Regions from separate parts of the Cutibacterium equinum genome, predicted to be linked through region 2. Evidence: riboswitches for the same ligand, from Rfam matches in the RefSeq annotation. Region 2 holds a riboswitch; each other region holds the start of a gene.

What was found. Region 2 has a riboswitch for cobalamin ahead of mutA (methylmalonyl-CoA mutase small subunit). Riboswitches for the same ligand answer to the same signal wherever they lie in the genome.
Region 1: linked by a shared signal. The riboswitch ahead of O6R08_RS08750 (M13 family metallopeptidase) and the one ahead of mutA (methylmalonyl-CoA mutase small subunit) in region 2 are both predicted to bind cobalamin.
Region 3: linked by a shared signal. The riboswitch ahead of O6R08_RS09990 (anaerobic ribonucleoside triphosphate reductase) and the one ahead of mutA (methylmalonyl-CoA mutase small subunit) in region 2 are both predicted to bind cobalamin.

The regions. Positions count from the first base shown of each region.
Region 1 is NZ_CP115668.1:1,915,848-1,918,113, forward strand. Features, by position in the region: gene O6R08_RS08745 (hypothetical protein) at 222-794, shown strand; cobalamin riboswitch at 832-968, shown strand; gene O6R08_RS08750 (M13 family metallopeptidase) at 1,187-2,266, shown strand, end outside.
Region 2 is NZ_CP115668.1:611,724-613,989, forward strand. Features, by position in the region: gene O6R08_RS02790 (alpha/beta fold hydrolase) at 1-826, shown strand, start outside; cobalamin riboswitch at 897-1,149, shown strand; gene mutA (methylmalonyl-CoA mutase small subunit) at 1,230-2,266, shown strand, end outside.
Region 3 is NZ_CP115668.1:2,202,075-2,204,340, reverse strand. Features, by position in the region: gene O6R08_RS09995 (YbhB/YbcL family Raf kinase inhibitor-like protein) at 44-505, opposite strand; cobalamin riboswitch at 669-871, shown strand; gene O6R08_RS09990 (anaerobic ribonucleoside triphosphate reductase) at 947-2,266, shown strand, end outside.

The sequences.
Region 1 (2,266 bases), 1.2 Mb from region 2:
CCCGTGTTACCCCATTTCCTCACCGGAACGCTTTTCACGAAGGAGCGAGACGTGACCATACAAACGACGACGAGGCATAGGCGAGTGCTGGGCACACATCGAGCCCACCTTCGTGTCACTGATGACAATGACACCAGTGACACTCTCACCTTCCCCCTCAAGGCCACCCACGATGACACAGGACACACCCGCAACCCCCACGCCACCACGAAGGCACCGCGATGACCACCCACGACAGCACAACCGAAGAGCAATACCGCCGCGCGCCTACTGATGGCCTCGTCATTGGCGCCATTGTCGGAGCACTTTGGGCATTGATAATTCTTGCAAGTCGAATATTTTCATGGGATCAATTAGAGCTTATTGCCGCCTTGGGCGGGAAGAAGTATGTCTTGGTCACGTCGCTGATATTCCCAGCGACTGGATGGCTCACTGGACTATGGCAAAAGGCTGCAATATCTCGATACCATGGAACGCACTATAAACTCAGAGTCAAAGCTATTACCGCTGTCATGGCAATGCTTTGCGGCGTGATTCTGTGTTGCAAAACTGATTATTGTGAAGGCTTTGAAGGCTTTCCGGAAGCCAAGGAGGAGATCGTCTACATTTCTGTTGCGGCTGTGGTGTTCTTGTTGGCAGGTTGGATTCTTGGTGCGGCAAGTGTGGCTTGGAGGGGCGATAAATATTTCCGTGTCGAGATGGGTGTCATCGCAACCATCACCCTATTTATATCTACTATAGCATGGTATTTTGTAGCCGGCGCGATAAATTTCGTGTTTTTCTTTGAGTTTTGACGGGTGTGGGTATTGCACGGCGCTGTTGTGATTAGAGCGTATATTCATATGACGTGGTGGGGATTGATGCCCAGGTGGCCTGGGGACGCCGGTGGGATTCCGGCGCTGTCCCGCTGCCGTGTCCATGCCGGAAGGCGTGGACGTCGGAATACCAGCCGCATCGAAGATAGGTTCTTGGTTCCGTCGCGGGATTGCGGATCAACGCCGACATGTCACGCTCGTGTTGCCCCGTTTCCTCGCCGGAACGCTTCCACAGAGGAGCAAGGCAAGGCAGTGGAATCGACCACGACAGTATCGGAGACGCCTGCGACCCCCACACCACCACGAAGGCACCGCGATGCCGCCTCATACAGAAAAGGTCATGACGTCATGGCCCCCGCTATTGTGGGATCATGACGTCAATCTCACTGTTCAGTGACCTCGACCCGAGCATTGCCGCCGGTCAGGACTTCTACCGACATGTCAACGGCACCTGGATCGACCAGGCAGTCATTCCCGACGACCGCGCCGGTGACGGCCCGTTCTACCAGCTCGACGACGAGTCTCGCGAGGCCGTCCACCACATCCTTGAGGACTTGGTGGACGGCAAGGGCGAGGACATCCGCGACAAGGCGACCGAGCACGAGGTGGAGGTCGCCGTCGAGCTCTACCGCCGCTATATGGACGTCGACGCCGTCGAGAAGGCCGGGGCTGAGCCGCTGCGTCCTCTCTTTGCTGAGATCGACGCCATCTCCAGCGTCGTCGACCTGGTGACCTTCCTCGGCAAGGCCGAACGGCGGGGCATCACGGGACTGTTCGACGCTGGCGCCGAGTCCGACCCCGGCGACCCCACCCGCGAGGTGATGTGGATCGCCCAGGCCGGGATCGGTCTGCCTGACGAGGCCTACTACCGCGACGAGGACAAGGCCGAGATTCGCGACGCCTACCTGCGTCACATCCAGGCGTCCTTCGAGCTGGCCGGCTTCCCTGACGCCGAGCAAGCTGCCCGCACCGTCATGGACTTGGAGACCCAGATCGCCTCCCACCACTGGGACCGCGTCCGCTGCCGTGACTTGCAGGCCTCCTACAACCCGACCACCTTCGCCGAGTTCGACGAGGCTCACCCCGGCCTGCACCTGGAGGTCTGGCGCAGCACCGCCGACATGCCGATGACGGTCGTCACGAACCTCATCAACGCTGAGCCGTCCTTCTTCGACGGCGTAGAGACCCTCCTCACCGACGAGCGCATCGACCAATGGCGCACCTGGGCCACGTGGCAGGTCATTCGCTCCTACTCGGAGGTCCTCAGCTCCGACTTCGTCGAGCGCGACTTCGATTTCTACGGCCGCACTCTCAACGGCACCCCGGCCCTGCGTCCGCGCTGGAAGCGGGCTGTCGATTTCGTGCAGTCGGCCATGGGAGAGGCGATCGGCAAGATGTACGTTGCCCGTCACTTCCCGCCGGCCTCCAAACAGCGAATGGACGAGCTCGTC
Region 2 (2,266 bases):
TGACCAGATCGCCCGGTTGCTTGCCGGCGACGGATGGCTCGTCGTGGCCAATGACCACCGTGGCCATGGGGCGCGCGCCGCGGCCACCGGCGAGCTCGGAACCACCCCTGATCGTGGTTACCACCAACTGCTCGACGATCTGTCCGCCGTCGCCGACCACTTCCTGGCCGAGGTGGAGGGCAAGCCGTGGTTCCTCGTCGGGCACTCGATGGGGTCGTTCCTCGCCCGTGTGCTGGCCGCTCGTCGCGGGCGCGAGATGGCCGGTCTGGTCGCCATCGGTACCGGCTTCTCCTTGGGGCCGTTGAGCGCCGTCGCTACTGGACTGGCCCAGGCCCAGGTGCTCATGGTGGGGGAGGATTCCCGCAGCCCGTTGCTCAACACCCTGTCCTTCGGGTCCTTCAACCGGGCCTTCCAGCCGGCTCGCACCGACTACGACTGGTTGTCCCGCGACGTCCGCGTCGTGGACGCCTACATCCATGACCCGCTGTGCGGCTTCGTGTGCACCGCAGCCTTCTACCGCGAACTCGTCCGACTTATTGAGCTCGCCAATTCCACCGAGGTCTTCCGGGCGACTCCGCCGACTCTGCCCATTCTGCTGATGTCAGGGGCCAAGGATCCGGTAGGCGATTCCGGAAGGGGAGTTCGCCAGGTGGCGCGTCAACTGCGCGACGCGGGTGTACACGATGTCAACCTCGTCGTTTACCCTGGGGCGCGCCACGAAATCCTCAACGAGGTCAACCGTCGACATGTCCACGCCGACCTGCGTGACTGGATTGACTCCGTCGCTGCCCGACCTCGAACCCCTCAGGTTCGAAATGCACGGTGAGAGGCCGTTCACGCACATCTCGCACGATCGTGCACATGTACCCCCAGCGTGCGCAGTCGATCGTGCGCGGCCTAGTATCGGTAGTGCTGGTGCCGAGAAATCCCGATTCGGGGTCTCAAGGCGGTAAGAGGGAATCCGGTGAAACTCCGGAACTGCCCCGCAGCGGTGAGTGGGAACGACATCACCATCGTCGCTCCACTGGTCCTCGGACCGGTGGGACGTCGATCAAGCACTGGGCTCCGGCCTGGGAAGCGGTGACGTAGGACTCGTCGGCAGACGAGGTGCCCACGAGTCCGAATACCTGCCAGAGTATGTGGTGCACTCCGCGTGTGTCACAGCGTCCGAGGTCTCGAGGGCCGGCCGAGGTCGTCCAACCATCCACAGCGGAGCAGGAGTCTGACGAATGACTGATCCTGACAACCTCGCATCCACCTCCGTCGAGGACAGGATGCCCGAGGAGTTGAGCCTGGCCGGGGACTTCCCGAAGGTCACCCACGAAGAGTGGGAGGACGCGGTCCTCAAGGTCTTGAATCGGGGTCGCCCCGAGGGCAAGGAACTCAACATCGAGCAGGGAATGAAGCGCCTCGAGCCGACGACGGTCGATGGCATCAAGATCGAGCCGATGTATCGGCTCCCGGATTCTCGCGAAGAGCTCGGCGCACCGGGCGTGCCGCCCTTCACCCGAGGCACCACGATCCGTACCGGCAGCATGGACGCATGGGATGTTCGAGCCCTTCACGAGGATCCCGACGTCGAGTTCACCAAGAAGGCCGTCATCGCCGACCTCGAGCGTGGCGTGACGTCCCTGTGGCTGCGCGTCGGTGCCGACGCCATCAAGCCCGAGGACATTGCCGGCGACCTCAAGGACGTGCTGCTGGACCTGGCCAAGGTCGAGGTCTCCAGCCGCGACGACCAGGAGGCTGCCGCCGAGGCCCTCCTCAAGGTGTACGCCGATTCCAAGATTGAGCCCGACAAGCTGTCGTTCAACCTCGGTCTGGACCCGATCGGCTTTGCTGCCCTCAACGGTGGCACCCCGGATCTGTCCACCATGGCCGAGTGGGTCAAGAAGACCGAGAACTACAAGAACTCCCGCGCCTTCGTCGTTGACTCCACGATTTACCACAACGCTGGTGCCGGCGACATCCACGAGCTCGCCTGGGCCATCGCCACCGGTGTCGAGTACGTCCGCGCTCTCATCGAGCAGGGACTGACCGCCGAGCAGGCCTTCGACGCCATCAACTTCCGGGTGACCGCCACCCACGATCAGTTCCTGACCATCTGCCGTCTGCGCGCCCTGCGCACCCTGTGGAACCGCGTCGGTGAAGTCTTCGAGGTGCCGGCCGCCAAGCGTGGTGCCCGTCAGGAGGCCGTCACCAGCTGGCGCGAACTGACCCGTGACGATCCCTACGTCAACATCCTGCGCGGCACCATCTCGACCTT
Region 3 (2,266 bases), 920 kb from region 2:
CCGTTCCCGTTGGCGGGAGGCCGGTCAGGCGCCCCAGTGATCGTCAGGACTGCTGGAAGGTTCCGGTGATCGACGCGGAATCCAACTGCGTGGTGTGGATGGCAAAGCGCACCTGGACATTGGCGGCATCGTCAGGAATGTCGAGATGTTCGCTGGGCATGGCATGAACGGTGTGGATGTAGCGGTGGGCCGGTCCGGGAGGCGGACAGGCGCCGGAGTACCCGTCCTCCTGGTAATCATTGCTCCACTCGCGCACCCCAGCGGGAAGTGGGCCGCCCTCGTCGAGGGAGGTGACGTCGGCCGGGATGTCGGCGAGGATCCAATGCCAGAAACCGGATCCGGTCGGGGCATCAGGGTCGTAAATGGTGATCGCGTAGGACTTGGTGCCATCTGGGCCGGGGGTCCAGCTCAGCTGGGGGCTGACGTTCTTGCCGCCCGCATCGGCGTGGGCGTAGGCCAGGTCGATCGGCTGGCCTTCGGTGATGGACGTGCTGGTGATCTCCATGAGGTGTGTCCTTTCCTTGTGTCCAGGATGCCAGCCGGCTGTGGGATATGAAGGGCCATCATGGCGGGCCAGGGGCGACGACGATGAATTGCGGGGGGCGAGTGTGCCCATGACCCGAACTGCGTATACCCTTCATCTTGTGCTGGTTCCCATCGCCAGACACCAGATGTAGGGGTTTCCCGGCATCCGGCGGTGATGGGAGGAAAGAGGGAATCCGGTGGGAAACCGGAACTGCCCCGCAGCGGTGACAGGGAACGACGGCGACACACGCACTGGCCATCCGGCTGGGAAGCATCGCTTGGTAGGAACCCGTCTGACGACGGAGAGCCCTGAAGTCCGAAGACCTGCCAGGACCCGGGTCAGCGACCCGGTACGACAACAGGCGCGCGGGACGTCTTGGGGTGAACCTGCTCCACTCGTGCGCTGCTTCGAGGAGAGAGCATGTCGACGACCCTTCATTCCGCGTCCTTCCACCCCACGTCCACCAGCCAGCAGCGAGCAGTGCCAACGTCGATCCGCAAGAGGGACGGGCGAGTCATTGGATTCGACTCGACGAAGATCGTCGAGGCCGTCCGTAAGGCCTTCGTCGCCTGCGGGGTTGAGGGTCCCGAACTATTGGCCTCCGAGGTCGCCCTCGAGGTGCTGTCCCGACTGAGTGAGAGGGGTGAGAACACCCCTGACGTCGAGGACATCCAAGACCTCGTCGAAAAGGCCCTCATGAACCAGGGGCATGACGACGTCGCCAAGGCCTACATCCTCTACCGTCAGCGTCGCACCGTCGCTCGTGACCAGCAGTCGGCCCTCATGCGCACCCTGCGCGAGATCACGTTCGCATCGGCCGAGGAGGCTGACGCCAAGCGGGAGAACGCCAACGTCGACGGCAACTCCGCGATGGGGTCGATGCTGCGTTACGGAACCGAGTCGGCCAAACAGTTCAACCTGCTGGAGGTACTCGACCCGGCCCACGCTGCCGCCCATCGCGACGGGGACATTCACATCCACGACCTCGACTTCCTCACCCTGACGACCACCTGCTGCCAGATCAACCTCACCGATCTGTTCGAGCACGGTTTCTCCACCGGCCACGGTGTGCTGCGAACCCCGCAATCCATCGGCTCCTATGCCGCCCTGGCCTGCATCGCCATCCAGTCCAACCAGAATGACCAGCACGGTGGCCAGGCAGTGCCCAACTTTGACCGGGACATGGCTCCAGGTGTTGCCAAGACCTTCGTCAAGGCTGCCCAAACCGGGCTGACAAGGACATTTGAGGTGCTTGGAGGTGACGCGGACCGTCTCGACGAGGTGCGTTCGGCGGCGTCTGGGTGGGTGCTGGAACCAGATGCTGCCGCGCTGGCCCAGGAGAGGGAGCAGGTGGCGCACCTGTTCGCCGGGCTCGTTGACGACACCGACCGTGTTGCCGAGAGGATCCGTCGTCAGGCCGTCGAGGAAACTCGTCGTCAGACCTCTCAGGCGATGGAAGCCCTCATCGCCAACCTCAACACCATGAACTCGCGGGCCGGAGCCCAGACCCCGTTCTCGTCGATCAATTACGGCACCGACACCAGCCCGGAGGCGCGGATGGTGATGCGCTGCCTGCTGGAGGCCACCGAGGCTGGACTGGGTGGCGGGGAGACCGCGATCTTCCCGATCCAGATCTTCCGGGTGTGCAAGGGGGTCAACCTCGACGACGGTGACCCCAACCACGACCTGTTCCGGTTGGCCTGCCGGGTGAGCGCCAAACGTCTGTTCCCGAACTTCTCC